DNA from 2 places in the Nocardioides sp. JCM 18999 genome. Region 2 is predicted to be linked to the other one. Evidence: riboswitches for the same ligand, from Rfam matches in the RefSeq annotation. Region 2 holds a riboswitch; the other holds the start of a gene.
What was found. Region 2 has a riboswitch for S-adenosylmethionine ahead of ACZ5J1_RS18570 (dicarboxylate/amino acid:cation symporter). Riboswitches for the same ligand answer to the same signal wherever they lie in the genome.
Positions count from the first base shown of each region.

Region 1: it holds a riboswitch for S-adenosylmethionine, as region 2 does, so the genes downstream of both, thrC (threonine synthase) here and ACZ5J1_RS18570 (dicarboxylate/amino acid:cation symporter) in region 2, are expected to answer to the same signal.

Region 1 covers NZ_AP043887.1:2,794,587-2,801,700, forward strand. Annotated here, with positions in the region: gene ACZ5J1_RS13800 (SGNH/GDSL hydrolase family protein) at 1-821, opposite strand, end outside; gene thrC (threonine synthase) at 897-2,144, opposite strand; SAM riboswitch class I at 2,156-2,291, opposite strand; gene otsB (trehalose-phosphatase) at 2,308-3,141, opposite strand; gene ACZ5J1_RS13815 (acyltransferase family protein) at 3,206-5,320, opposite strand; gene ACZ5J1_RS13820 (LytR C-terminal domain-containing protein) at 5,325-5,837, opposite strand; gene ACZ5J1_RS13825 (DUF3263 domain-containing protein) at 5,861-6,151, opposite strand; gene ACZ5J1_RS13830 (alpha,alpha-trehalose-phosphate synthase (UDP-forming)) at 6,271-7,114, shown strand, end outside.
Region 2 covers NZ_AP043887.1:3,768,954-3,776,067, forward strand. Annotated here, with positions in the region: gene ACZ5J1_RS18555 (APC family permease) at 1-1,288, shown strand, start outside; gene ACZ5J1_RS18560 (amidohydrolase) at 1,272-2,858, shown strand; gene ACZ5J1_RS18565 (hypothetical protein) at 2,909-3,208, opposite strand; SAM riboswitch class IV at 3,330-3,444, shown strand; gene ACZ5J1_RS18570 (dicarboxylate/amino acid:cation symporter) at 3,477-4,880, shown strand; gene ACZ5J1_RS18575 (hypothetical protein) at 4,909-5,691, shown strand; gene ACZ5J1_RS18580 (Ig-like domain-containing protein) at 5,822-7,114, shown strand, end outside.

The sequences.
Region 1 (7,114 bases), 970 kb from region 2:
AACGGCACCGAGTCCCGCTCCCCCAACGCCGCCAGCAGCGAGGGCAGGAACGCCTCCGCCGTACGGCGGTAGCCCAGCTCGCTCGGGTGGAACTGGTCGATGGCGAACATGTCGTCGGGGTTGGTCTCGAAGAACGGCCCGACCACCTGGGCCAGCGACACGACGTGGGCCCCGGCACTCTGCGCCGCCTCGCCCTGCGCGGCCGCGAGCAGCCGCGAGGCCCGTCCGGCCAGGCTGCGCAACGGATCCGGCAGCGGTCGTAGCGCCCCCAGGTCGGGGCAGGTGCCGACCACGACCGCTGCGCCGCGACCGCGGAGGGCGTCGATGACCTCGGTGAGCGAGGCGACCGACTCGGCCACCGGGATCCGGTGGGTGACGTCGTTGCCGCCCACGATCAGGACGGCCAGCTCGGGGCGGTAGCCGGGCTCGAGGATGGCGAGCTGCTGCTCCTGGATCATCCAGGTCTCGGCGCCGACCTTCGCGACCGTGCGCAGCCGCACCGGTCGGTGGATCCGGTCGGCGAGCTCCTTGGCGAGGCGGGCGCCGAGGGTGCCCTTGGCCCGGTCGGCGCCCAGCCCGGCAGCGATCGAGTCACCCAGCACCAGCAGGTCGAGCGGTTCCACGCCGGCGCCGTGACGGCGGCGGTAGACCTTGTCGGCCGGGATCGCGACCTCGCCCAGCGGTTTCCCGATCGTCTCGCGGGCCTGGGCCGCCTGGCGCTTGAGCAGCGCGACGAACCCGCCCATCGCGAGAGCACTGACTCCGCCGATGACTGCGGCCGAGGCACCGACCCCGATCAGCAGCCGACCGTTGCGATCCACATCCGGTGTCTATCCGCCGGACGTGAACCCTGGGCGAAACCCGGGTTTCGACGGTACGAAACCCGGGTTTCGCGCTCAGATGATGTTCGCGGCCTCGAAGGCGTCGTAGTTGGGCGCGATCGTGGCGGCGGGGCCGACGCGGTCGGCGATCGAGTCCAGGGTCTTGAGACCGTGGCCGGTGTTGATGATCACCGTCTCGAGGGTCGGGTCGAGCTGGCCGGTCTCGACCAGCTTCTTGGTCACCGCGACCGTGGTGCCACCGGCGGTCTCGGTGAAGATGCCCTCGCTGCGCGCCAGCAGCACGATGCCGTCACGGATCTCGTCGTCGGTGACCTCCTCGACCGCGCCGTGCGTGGTGCGGGCGATGTCGAGGACGTAGATGCCGTCGGCGGGGTTGCCGATCGCGAGCGACTTGGCGATGGTGTCGGGCTTGACCGGCCGGATCGCGTCCACGCCGGCCTTGTACGCCGTCGAGACCGGGTTGCAGCCCGTGGCCTGCGCACCGAAGATCCGGTAGTCCTTGGCCTCGACCAGACCGAGCTTGATCAGCTCCTGGAAGGCCTTGTGCACCTTGGTCAGCTGCGAGCCGGACGCGACCGGGATGACGACCTGGTCGGGCAGGCGCCAGCCGAGCTGCTCGGCGATCTCGTAGCCCAGCGTCTTGGAGCCCTCGGCGTAGAAGGGGCGCACGTTGACGTTGACGAACGCCCAGCCCTCCTCCTCGGCGGCGATCTCCTGAGCGAGCTTGTTCACGTCGTCGTAGTTGCCCTCGACGGCGACCAGGCGGTCGGTGAAGATCGCGGAGTTGATCTGCTTGGGCTGCTCGAGGTTGCTCGGGATGAAGACGGCCGTCGGGATCCCGGCGCGGGCCCCGGCGGCAGCGACGGCGTTGGCCAGGTTGCCGGTCGAGGGGCAGGCGAACACCTTGGCGCCCAGCTCGACCGCGGCGCTCAGGGCGCAGGCCACGACCCGGTCCTTGAACGAGTTGGTCGGGTTGGTGGAGTCGTCCTTCACCCAGAGCCGCGAGATGCCCAGCTCGGCGGCCAGGTTCTTCGCCTCGATCAGGCGGGTGAAGCCGGGCTCGGTGTTGGGGCTGGACTCGATGTCGGCCGGGACCGGCAGCAGCGCCTTGTAGCGCCAGATGTTGGCCGGGCCGGCGGCGATCTCCTCACGGGTGATCGTCGGGAAGTCGTAGGCCACCTCGAGGGGGCCGAAACACTCCGGACAGGCGTAGTGGGGACCGAGGTCGATCTGCGTGCCGCATTCACGACAGGCAAGGGCAGTGGCGTTACCGAACGCACCCTGACGGGGACCAGTGCTCATGAGAAACCTCCTCCTCATCTTCCCTGGGCGACGGTCGCACAGGCCGGATTTAGCACCTGCTCCGCGACCCACCCTTGACGGGGAGGAGACTCGCGGTCGGTTGCCGGGACTTCACTGGGCCGTTCCCTCAGTCCCTCTCGATGAGCTGGGGTCACTGTAGCGGTCAGGAGAGATCGCGTGCCAATCGCTTCAGGAAGTCGAGCACGCCGTCGGGCCCGGGCACGACCAGGTCGGCGAGCGCCGCCAGCGCCCCCTCCTCGTCGGAGCCGGAGCAGACCAGCAGGCTGGGCAGCCCCTCGCCCCGCCACGCGGTGATGGTCTCGAAGGCCTCCAGGTCGCCCAGGTCGTCCCCGGCGAAGAGGACCCCGGTGGCGGGCAGCCCGGTGATCAGCCGGTCGACCACGAGCCCCTTGTCCATCGATCCGTCGCGGATCTCGATCACCGCCCGCCCGGGCTCGACCTCGAGGTCGTGGGACTCGGCGGCCCGGGTCAGCGGGGGCAGCAGGCGGGCGAAGGCCGCGTCGGCGTCGGCGAGCCGCCGCGTGTGGACGGCGACGGCGAGCCCCTTCTCCTCGACGTACGCCTCGGAGGCGTTCGCGTCGCGCAGCACCTTGGGCAGCTCGCGCAGGAAGGAGGCCAGTCCCACCGGCGGCCGGGGGCCGACGATGGTGCGGTGCGAGGCGGTCCAGTGCTCGGCGCCGTACTGGCCGAAGACCCGCAGCTCGCAGCCGAGCTCGGCCATCCGGTCGGCGACCTCCTCGAGCCCGCCGAGGTCGAGCACCTGGCGTGCGGGGCGGCCCGTGACCACGGCGATGGCACCGACCAGCGGGGCCAGCGAGATGAGCACCTCGGCCGCCGCGGGGTGGATCCGTGCCCGGGTCGGGTCGTCCACGATCGGGGAGAGCGTGCCGTCGAAGTCGAGCGCGATCAGCGCCCCGTGGCCGACCTCGACCAGGGCCGAGTAACGGCGTTCTCCCTCCGGCGACACCCAACGCATGTCGTGCAGCGTTCCACAGCAGGCGGTGTCCGCGGCAATGGTCGGCGCCCGGAAGCGGCGAACATCACTCGAACAGCGGCCCGATCCGGTCGCCCAGCTCGCCGGCGACGTGTCGCACCCAGGAGGCGGCGAGGTGGTCGTCGTCGAAGTAGGTCCAGGTCCCGTCGACCACGGCCGGGCACTGTCCGTTCGAGCAGACCAGGCCGACGGTGTCGACGAACCGGGCGCCCGCCTTGGTCGCGGCCGCCTCGGTGAACGGGTTGCTGCGGATCCCGTCGCCGGTGGCCGGGGCCACGCACGAGGACTGGGTGTTGCCCGGGGTGGTGGCGCAGACGTCGAGCGGCTCGGTCCGCGCCGGCAGGTCGCCCAGGACGACGACCTGACCCGTGGCGGGCGCGATCTGGGTGATCAGCCGTTCCACCGACCAGTTCCAGGTCTGCTCCATGGTCTGGCCGGCCCGCGGGGAGGTCTCGTAGAACCCACGGCCGGCCACCACCACGGCGTCGGGGCGCAGTGCCTGGATCTTCGCCACCGCCCACAGTCGGAACGCGGCGCAGGTCGGGAAGGGATCCCCGCTCGAGGTCTGCGGGACGAAGTACGGCGCGCACCCGAGCTTGATCAGCGGCACCACCTGGAAGTGCTGCTGCTTGCCCAGCGCGTCCAGGGCGGGCAGCCACATGCCGGCGTGGGAGTCGCCCTGCACCACGACCACGCGATCGGCCTGGGTGTCGCCGTAGGTGCACGTCGGCGCCGTGCTGTCGGCCTGGTCGGCGAAGCAGCCGAAGCCGGTGCGCCAGAAGTCGGACCGGTGCGCGGCGGGGTCGAAGGGCGGCAGCGGGGCGCCGGCGCGGGCCTGGTCCAGGGCGGCGTCGATGGTCTCGCTCAGCCTGGGCGCGGCGGCCGCGGCTGCGGGCGTCGGCTCCGGGTGCGCTTCCTGCCAGGCCGCTGCGGCGGCGTTGCGCTGGTCGAGCCGGTCCTGGGCGTAGGCGGTGGCGCCGAAGCCGGCCCCGACCACCAGCGCGAAGGTCACCGGCCAGAGCACGAGCGCGCCCCGACCCCGCAGGCCGGGGATCCAGCCTCGTTGGAAGGGCACCTCGAGCAGTGCCCACGACAGCAGGGACAGCAGCAGCACGATCCCGACCATCGCCAGGTCCCGCTCGGTCTCGCTCCAGCCGGCCGGCAGTCGGGCCGGCGCCAGCAGCAGCACCGGCCAGTGCCAGAGGTAGACCGAGTAGGAGATCGTGCCGAGCGCCCGCAGCGGTGCCCAGCGCAGCACCTGGGAGACCGGCCCCTGCGGTGCGGCCAGCAGCGCCATGGTGGCCAGCATCGGGATCGCGGCCCGCCAGCCAGGGAACGGGGAGTCGCTGCTGAACGTGACCACCGCGACCGTCAGCAGGGCGGCGCCGGCGAAGCCCAGGAGCCACTGCATCCAGCGCGGGAACCGCGGGGCGAGGACCGCCAGGCAGGCTCCCCCGCCGAACTCGAAGCCCCGAGCCAGCGTGTTGAAGTAGGCCGTCGAAGGGTCCAGCGGCGTGATGTGCAGGGCCCAGGCGAAGGAGGCGAGCGTGACGGTGCCGACGATGGCGAGCATCCGCCACTTGCCCACCCCCCAGCGCACGGCGAGGACCAGCACGATCGGCCAGGCGAGGTAGAACTGCTCCTCGACCGCGAGCGACCAGTAGTGCTGGAACATCGACGGTGCGGCGTTGGCGAAGTAGTCGGTGCCCTGCATCGCGAGGTGGACGTTGGCGAGGAAGCCGGCCGACCAGACCGCGTCCTTCGCCGCCTGCTCCGTCGTGGCGACGGACTCCCAGTAGGCGGTCGCGGCCAGGGTCGCCAGCAGGACGAGCGTGGCGGCGGGCAGCACCCGTCGGGCCCGGCGGGCCCAGAAGCCCGAGAGCGAGATCCGGCCCCGGGAGCGTGCCTCGTGCAGGACCAGCCCGGTGATCAGGAACCCGGAGATGACGAAGAAGACGTCGACCCCGAGGAAGCCGCCGTCCATCCCGGGCAGCCCCATGTGGTCGGCGACGACCAGCGCGACCGCGAGCGCGCGCAGGCCCTGGATGTCGCCCCGCTTGCGTCGGCGGGGCTGGTCCTCGTGACGGCTCGGCGCGACGACCTCGGTCTCGACCGAGGTCGTCGTACTACCCGACTCGGCAGGAGCCTCGAGCGCGGTCATCGACCTAGTCGAGTGGTCCTGTGAGGATGACCGTCACGCGCGACTTCGACATCGGGCTCTGCGCCGGTGCGGTGCGCTTGATCCCCAGGTCCAGGGCCAGCTGCTTGGCGGCCGCCTTGAGCTTGCGCGGGTAGTAGACGGTGGTGGCCGGGACCGAACCGTGCCAGTTGTCGGCACCGACGACGTCCCAGCCGATCTTCTCGGCCCGGTCGCTCACGGTGCCGGCCAGTCCGCTGATCGCGGTGTTGTTGAAGATCACCACGTCGACCTTGCCGCGCTTGACCGGCGCGACGGTCGGGGTCGGGCTGGCCGCCGGGGTCGGGGTGACGCTCGGGCTCGCGGACGCACTGGCCGAGGAGGTCAACGGCGCGGTCGGGATCGCGACGACGGCGTCGCCGCTGTCGCGGGTGACGAAGAAGGCGACGCCGGCCATCACCACGGCCACGATGCTCAGCAGCACCACCGGGGAGGGCAGGACGAAGCCCCGCTGGGAGCTACTCGGTCGACGTACGGACATCACAGACGCACCTGGCGTGGAGCTCAGATCTCGAAGCCGAGACGACGGGCCGAGCGCTGCCGCTGGCGGGCGGCACGCAGGCGGCGCAGACGACGGACCAGCAGCGGGTCCGCGGCGAGCGCCTCCGGGCGGTCGATCAGGGCGTTGAGCACCTGGTAGTAGCGGGTCGCCGACATGTTGAACTTCTCCCGGACCGCGGTCTCCTTGGCGCCGGCGTACTTCCACCACTGGCGCTCGAAGTCGAGGATCTCGCGGTCACGGTCGCTGAGCTCACTCGTGACCACGGGCTCGTGGCGGGCAGGCGTCGCAGACATAGCGCCACTGTAGACGAGCGAATGACAGGTATGTAGTTCAACCCGCCCGCCTGTGACAGATGGGACGACTGAGGCGGGGAGGGCGCTCGGAGCGCCCGGCGACCGGCTAGGGTCGAGACATGGCAGCCGACCTCGTGGTCGTAGCGAACCGACTCCCCGTCGACCGGGTCGAGTCGCCCACAGGCGAGCCGACCTGGCGCACGTCGCCGGGCGGACTGGTCAGCGCGATCGAGCCCGTTCTGAGCCTGCACGACGGCATCTGGGTGGGCTGGCCGGGTGGCACCGAGACCGACCTCGAGCCGTTCGAGTCCGGCGGGCTCAAGCTGGTCCCGATCTCGATGTCGACCGACGAGATCGAGGGCCACTACGAGGGCATGTCCAACGGCACCCTGTGGCCGCTGTACCACGACCTGGTCGCCAAGCCGGAGTTCCACCGCGAGTGGTGGGACATGTACCAGCACGTCAACCGACGCTTCGCCGCCAAGGTCGCCGACCTCGCCGCCGAGGGCGCCACGGTCTGGGTGCACGACTACCAGCTGCAGCTGGTGCCGGCGATGCTGCGCGACCTGCGCCCGGACCTCAAGATCGGCTTCTACCTGCACATCCCGTTCCCCCCGGCCGAGCTCTTCCAGCAGCTCCCCTGGCGCCGCCAGATCCTCGAGGGTCTGCTCGGCGCCGACCTGGTCGGCTTCCAGCTCCCGGAGGCGGCAGCCAACTTCCGCCGCCTGGTGAAGGACCGGGTCGGGCACCCGACCGAGGGCGAGGAGGTGCTCCTCCCCGACGGGCGACGCGTCCGCGCGGCGGCGTACCCGATCTCGATCGATGCCCGCGGGTTCGAGGAGCTGGCCACCACCCCGGCGGTCGAGGAGCGCGCCAAGGAGATCCGGGAGGCGCTCGGCAATCCGCGCAAGGTCTTCCTCGGCGTGGACCGACTCGACTACACCAAGGGCATCCTGGCCCGGC
Region 2 (7,114 bases):
CGGCTTCACCACGATGGCGCGCTACGTCACCAACGGCGGAGCCTTCTACGCCTACATCACCCAGGGACTCGGCCGCCCCGCCGGCGTCACCGCGGCCCTGCTCGCGCTGGTCTCCTACAACGCCCTCCAGATCGGGATGTACGGACTGCTCGGTGTCACGGCGCACGACACCGCCGAAGCGCTGTGGGGGCTCGACATCCCGTGGCCGCTGATCGCCCTCGTCGGCGTGGTCGTGGTCTGGTACGCCGGCTTCCGCAGCGTCGACTTCGGCGCCAAGGTGCTCGGCGTGCTCCTGGTCGCCGAGAGCGGGATCCTGCTGGTGCTCGCCGTGGCGATCGTCGTCCAGGGCGGCGACTCGGGCCTCGGTCTGGACTCGTTCGCGCCGAGCAACGTCTTCACCAGCGGCAACGGCTCGGTCCTGGCGATCGCCTTCGCCGCGTTCATCGGCTTCGAGTCGACGGCCATCTACCGCGCCGAGGCGCGCGACCCGCGGCGGACCATCCCGCGGGCGACGTACATCGCCGTCGGGTTCCTCGCGATCTTCTACGCCTTCGTCGTGTGGGCGATCATCCAGGCCTACGGCGCCGGGAACGTGATCGCCGCGGCCGCGCAGGACCCGGTCGGGCTCTTCTTCACCGCGGCCGACCAGTACCTCGGCGGCTGGGCCTCGACCACCATGCACCTCCTGATCGTCTCCAGCGTGCTGGCCTCGTTGCTCGCCTTCCACAACGCGATCACCCGCTACACCAAGGCGATCACCGACGAGGGACTGCTGCCGCCGGTGCTCGGTCGCGTCCACCCGAGGACCCGCTCGCCGTACGTCGCCGGGATCGTGCAGACCGTGCTCGCCGCGGTGGTCGTCGCGCTCTTCGCCCTCGCCGGCGCCGACCCCTACCTCCAGCTGCTGATCTGGGTGAACACCCCCGGTCTGCTCGGCATCGTGCTGCTCCAGGTCGCGGTCTCGATCGCCGTCCCGGTCTTCTTCCGCCGTGTTCCCAACGACGAAGGCCCGTGGCGCACGCTGGTCGCCCCGGTGGTCTCCGCGGTCGGGATGCTCGCCGCGCTGTACCTGATGATCGCCAACATCTCGCTCCTCACCGGCGCCGCGGAGTCGGTGAACCTGGTCCTGATCCTGACCGTCCCGGTCGTGCTCGTCGCCGGCGTCGCGTGGGCGCTGTGGCTCCGGAAGGCGCGCCCGGAGGTGTACGCCGGCCTCGCAGCCGACCAGCCCAGCAGCATCGAGACGGAGCCGACGGAAGGGGTGCCCGCCGATGTCGCCGCACGCTGACTCACTCCTCGTCGGGGCGACCGTCCGCACCCTCGACCCCGACCGTCCGGCCGCCGCAGCGGTGGCCGTCGTCGATGGCATCGTCGCCGCACTCGACGGCGACGCCCTCGCCCTGCGGGGGCCGGAGACCGCGGTGATCGACCTCGCGGGCGCCACCCTGACCCCGGGGTTGGTCGACGGACACATGCATCCGATCCTCGGCATCGAGATGTTCGCCGGGATCGACCTCTCGGGGTGTCGCGACCTGGCCGAGCTGCGGGCAGCGCTCGCCGCAGTGACGCGGAACCTGCCGCGCGGTGGCTGGATCCAGGGGTTCGGGCTCGACCACAACTGCTTCGGCGGCCAGCCGATCAGCAGCGCCGCGATCGACGAGGCCGTCGGGGACGTGCCGGTCTTCCTCCGGCTCTACGACGGTCACTCGGCCCTGGTGAGCAGCGCCGCGCTGCGCCTCGCCGGGGTGCGTGGCACGGAGACCTTCGGCCAGCGCTCGCAGGTGGTCTGCGATCCGGACGGCCGGCCGACGGGCCACCTGCTCGAGCACGCCGCGATGGACCTCGTCGCCGACGTGATCCCGCCGATGCCGCTGGCTGCGCGGCGTGACCGGGCCCGCGAGGTGCTCGCCGGGATGGCCGCCTCCGGGCTCACCGGCGGCCACGTCATGGACGGGTCGTCGTCGACCCTCGAGCTGCTCGACTCGCTCGAGTCGGACGGCGACCTCCCGCTCCGGCTGCGACTCGCGCCGTGGTGCATGCCGGGCGCCGACCTCGACGAGCTGGTCGCGCTGCAGGGCCGGGCCGGACGCCGCTGGGCGGTGCGGGCGGTGAAGTTCTTCATCGACGGCACCGTCGAGGGTGGGACCGCGTGGCTGGAGCGTCCGGACTGCCACGGTCAGAGCACCGACGCGTTCTGGCTCGACCCCGCCGAGTACACGAAGGCGGTGCACCACCTCGCCGCCGTCGGCGTGCAGACCGCGACCCACGCGATCGGTGACGCCGGGGTCCGGCACGTGCTGGACACGTTCGAGGAGCTCGACACCCAGGGTGTCCTGCACCGGGTCGAGCACATCGAGACCCTGCCCCTGGACCAAGTGCGTCGCCTGGCCCGGATCGGCCTGGTCGCCTCGATGCAGCCCTCCCACGCGCAGTACACGAAGGCCGATCACTCCGACGAGTGGTCGCGTCGGCTGGGCACCGACCGGGCCGACCGGGCGTGGTGCTGCCGCGACTTCCGCGATGCCGGCGCGACGGTGGTGCTCGGCTCGGACTGGCCGGTCGCCGACTACGACGCTCGGGGCGTGCTCGCCTTCGCGCGCCAGCGTCGGATCGCCGGCAGCGACGCCGCGCCGGTGCTGCCCGAACAGGGCCTCAGCGGGCTCGAGGCGTTGCAGGGAATGACCACTCATGCCGCGCTGGTCGCGGGCGAGTCCCAGCTCGCCGGACGGATCGCCGTCGGACGTCGCGCGGATCTGACCGCGTTCTCCGTCGACCCGGTGCTCGCGTCGGCCGACGAGGTCGGTCAGGCGCCGATCCGGCTGACCATGGTGGACGGAGCGATCACCCACCGCGGCTGAGCTCGCGACTGCGGTGCGGACATCGCGGGGCGATCATGCCCCGCGATGTCCTACATCCGCGTGGGCCCGCACAGGATCTGATGCATCCGGATCTCCAGGACGATGCTGCGCGGCACGGGCCACGACAGCGCCTCGATCCCGGCGGCGTAGTCCTGGAGCGCGTCGAGCGTCGCCAGCCGGGCATCGGCGAGCGCGGGGCGCTCGCTCCAACGCGGGAGTCCCTGGGCCAGCTCGTGCTCGAGGTCGCGGGCCTCGGCGACTCTCGCCAGCAGGCCTGGCAGCTCCATCCGCAGTCTGGCCGACTCCGCCGCGGCCGCGCCGGCCAGCTCGGAACTGTGCGACGTCGTCATGCGGTCCGCCTCTCGGCCGACCTGGGGCCTCCGGGTGGAGACCTGACCGCCGACAGCCTCCACAGTACGCCCCGCTGTAGTCGTTATTGACTACTAACTTTGTTGTGTTAATGTTCTGACTCGTCACGAGTACTGGTGCAAAGCCCCGGCTGGCCAGTCGGCAACCCTCCTCCGCGGTGGGGTGCCCCGGGTGAAGACGTGGCCCTGCTGCGACCTGCAGGGGGCAAGAGCGGACTCAACGTCGGGTCCCCGAACGAAGGAATGACCCGTGAACTGGCTGGACCTCGCCGTGCTCGCTCTGCTGGTGGTCGCGTACGTCGGCCTGCACCTGCTCCGACGCCGACGGGTCAACTTCAGTCTGCTGACGCTGCTCGCCCTCGCGATCGGCATCCCGATCGGCCTGGTCGGCCGCGGTCACGCCGAGTACATCGAGCCGATCGGGCGGATCTACATCAACATCCTGCTCGCCGTCGTGGGCCCGCTCATCGCGGTGGCGCTGATCTCGAGCATCGTCTCCCTCGGCAGCCTGGAGAAGCTCCGCACGATCGGGCTGCGCTCCACCGGCTGGCTCCTGCTCAGCAACGCCATCGCCGTCGTGCTGGCGCTCGGGGTGGGACTCGCCTCCGGCACGGGCAGCGGCCTCAACGAGACCGTCGGCGGCCAGCAGCTCAACGTCCTGGAGAACTCGGTCCAGAACTTCCGCGACGTCGTGATCGGGTTCTTCCCGAACAACGTGGTCGGTGACTTCGGCGCCAACCACATCATCCCGATCATCCTGATCTCGGTGACGATCGCGGTCGCCTACCTGGCCCTGGTCGAGCGGGACGCGGTGACGGTCAAGCCGTTCGCCGACCTCGTCGTCGCGCTGAAGCTGGTCATCTTCAAGGCGGTCGGGTTCGTCATCGGCCTGACGCCGTACGCGATCGTGGCGCTGACGGCGACCGTGGTCGCCAACACGGCCAACCTCGGCGACAAGTTCTGGTCCCTGCTCGGTCTGCTCGGGCTGGCCTGGGGGACCTGCTTCGTCCACACCTTCCTGGTCAACGGCGTGATCCTGCGGACCGCGGCCGACGTGTCCCCGACCCGCTTCTTCGCCAAGATCTTCCCCGCCCAGGTCACCGCCTTCTCCACCCAGAGCAGCGTCGGCACCCTGCCGGTCACGACCGACGTGCTGACCCGCCGCGTCGGCGTGCACCCCGAGGTCGCCCACTTCACCGCCCCGCTGGGCACGACGATCGGGATGCCCGGCTGCGCTGGGATCTGGCCGATGCTGATCGCGGTCTGGGGGATCAACGCCTACGGCATCGACTACTCCACCCAGGACTACATCGTGCTGGTCATCCTCGGCACCCTGGTCTCGATCGGCACCGCCGGAGTCCCCGGGACCGCGACCGTCGCCGCGGCCACCGTCTTCGCCGCAGCCGGACTGCCGCTGGACTTCATCGCGGTCACGCTCCCGATCAGCACGATCGCCGACATGGCCCGCACGGTCACCAACGTCACCGCCGCCGCGGTCAGCGCGACCGTGGTCGCCCGCCAGACCGACCTGCTCGACGACGACATCTTCGAGGGCCGCGTGGCCTTCGTCGACGCCGCCGACGACACCGCTGACGACCCCGCCACCGACCTGTCCTCGCTCACCCAGCCCGAGCCCAGCACCACGCTCGTCTGACCCGCACCACCGATTCAGGAGAAGAACGATGAAGCGCGCCCTCGCCACAGTGATCGCCACCGGAACCCTGGTGCTGACCACCCTCGTCCTGGCACCGATCGCCCAGGCGATCACCAACCCCGCCGACAACCCGCACCCGATCACGGTCAAGGGCGACGACGGCAAGACCTACACCGACGGCGAGGACACCCTGCCCGGGTACGACGACGAGGAGTGCACCTACATCCCCGGTGCCTACTTCGACTTCGACAACAACCGGGTGCGGTACGCCGACGGGCAGTCGATCCCGTGGACCGAGTGGGACCGGGCGACCGGCTACGAGGCGTGGAAGGCCAAGAAGGCGGCGGCTTCCGCCAAGCCGAGCACGGCCAGCACGCCCAAGCCGGGCAAGGCGAGCTCGTCGAAGTCGGCCTCGACCACGACGAAGAAGTCCACCGCCGCCACCAAGGCCGCCGGCTCGAAGAAGTCGACGACGGCGCAGCCCAGCACGAGCGCCAGTGCGACCGCTTCCCCGTCGGCCGGCGAGACCCAGGCGATCGACGGCGCCACCGACGACGCCTCCGTGATCGCCGACCCGGCGAGCGGCACTCCCACCCCGACGACGTCGGCAGGTGCTGAGGCCGGCGAGGTCGACGAGGTCACCCTGGCCGCCGGTGCGCCCAGCACCGCCGACGCCGCTGACGCCAGCTCCTCGGGCGGCTCCGGTTCGGCCGGACTGCTGATCCTCGGCGGACTCGCCGGTGTCGGCCTGGTCGCCTTCGCGGGCCGCGCGGCCCTCGGTCGACGCTCGCGCAAGGCGACGTCGGCGTGACCGTGCCGCGACCACGCGGCTGATCCACCACCAGCGGGAACCCCCGCAACTCCGAACGACCCGGAGGGCGCTGCCCTCCCGGGTGGGTGCGCAACGCCTGAAACAACCCCGAGAGAAGGAAACCCCTGTCATGAGCACGTTCACCAAACGGCGCCTGGTCGCCGCTGCGGTCGGCCTGGTCGTTGCCGCCCCGTTGGCCGTCGGAGCCGTCGGCTCCCTCGGCAACGCCGCCCCGGCCCGGAGCGCGTCCACCGCGGTCGACACCACCTACCTGTCGGACACCTTCCCGGGCCTGTCCGCGGAGACCGTCCTGGAGACCGTCACCTACGACCGGTTCCAGTGGCTGCTGCAGCAGTCGGGTCAGTACGCGTTCGTGATCGGCTCGGCCGGTGACACCGACTTCCCCGCCAAGGTGGTCAAGGCCGAGAAGGCCGCCAAGGCCGCCGGCACCACCAAGGTCTACTGGTACGACCCGAACCTCTCCGGCCAGACGGGCACCAAGAACCTCGACACCCGCAAGCCGGCCGGGATCAACCTGGCCGCCGGATCGCAGACGATCTACGGCAACACCTGGCGCAACGTCCTCGGCCAGTACCTCGGCAACGGGATCAAGTCCGTGCCGAACGCGACCGCGACCTCGGTCACGATCAGCACCGACGACACCGTCGTCAACGACGTCGACAACCCGCTGTGGGACTACCGGACCACCCCGGCCGCCGCCCCTGCCGGCGCCGGCGACGACCTGTTCTTCGTCTACGACAAGGACCGCCTCGGGACCGGGGGCAAGGCCGACAAGATCCGCAGCTGGGTGAACCTCAGCACGACCGACGCCACGGCGGTCGGTGCCGCGGTCACCACGGCCCTGGGCACGCCGGCCGAGGCGGCCGGGATCGACCAGCAGGACCAGTTCGCCTGGTGGAAGGACTCGGCCAACAAGAAGCACAACCTGTCCTACGCCGACGACAAGCAGTACGGCGGCGACATCCTCGACGACGCCGACAACACGGACCGGTTCCGGGTCAAGCAGATCACCTACCCCGAGCTGCTCCACCTGCTCGCGCTCAAGGACGACGCGAACAAGAACTTCGTGATCCTCTTCGGCGGGACCTGGTGCCACAACACCCGCGCCGTGATCAAGCACGTCAACGAGGAGGCCCAGGAGAACGACGTCACCACCGTCTACAACTTCGACCTCGTCCTCGACGGCGGCACCACCAACGGCACCAACGGTGGCGGCAACCCGATCCACGTCCGGGACAACGCGACGATCGCGGTCGGCGCCACGGACAACGCCAGCAACAACGCCCTCGCCGCCCAGTACGGCGTGGCGCGCGGCACGTCGGTGCGCAACGCCCGGCCGTCGTACCTCTACGGCGACGTGGTCCGGACGAACTTCAAGAACCTGGTCACCGAGTACGACCCC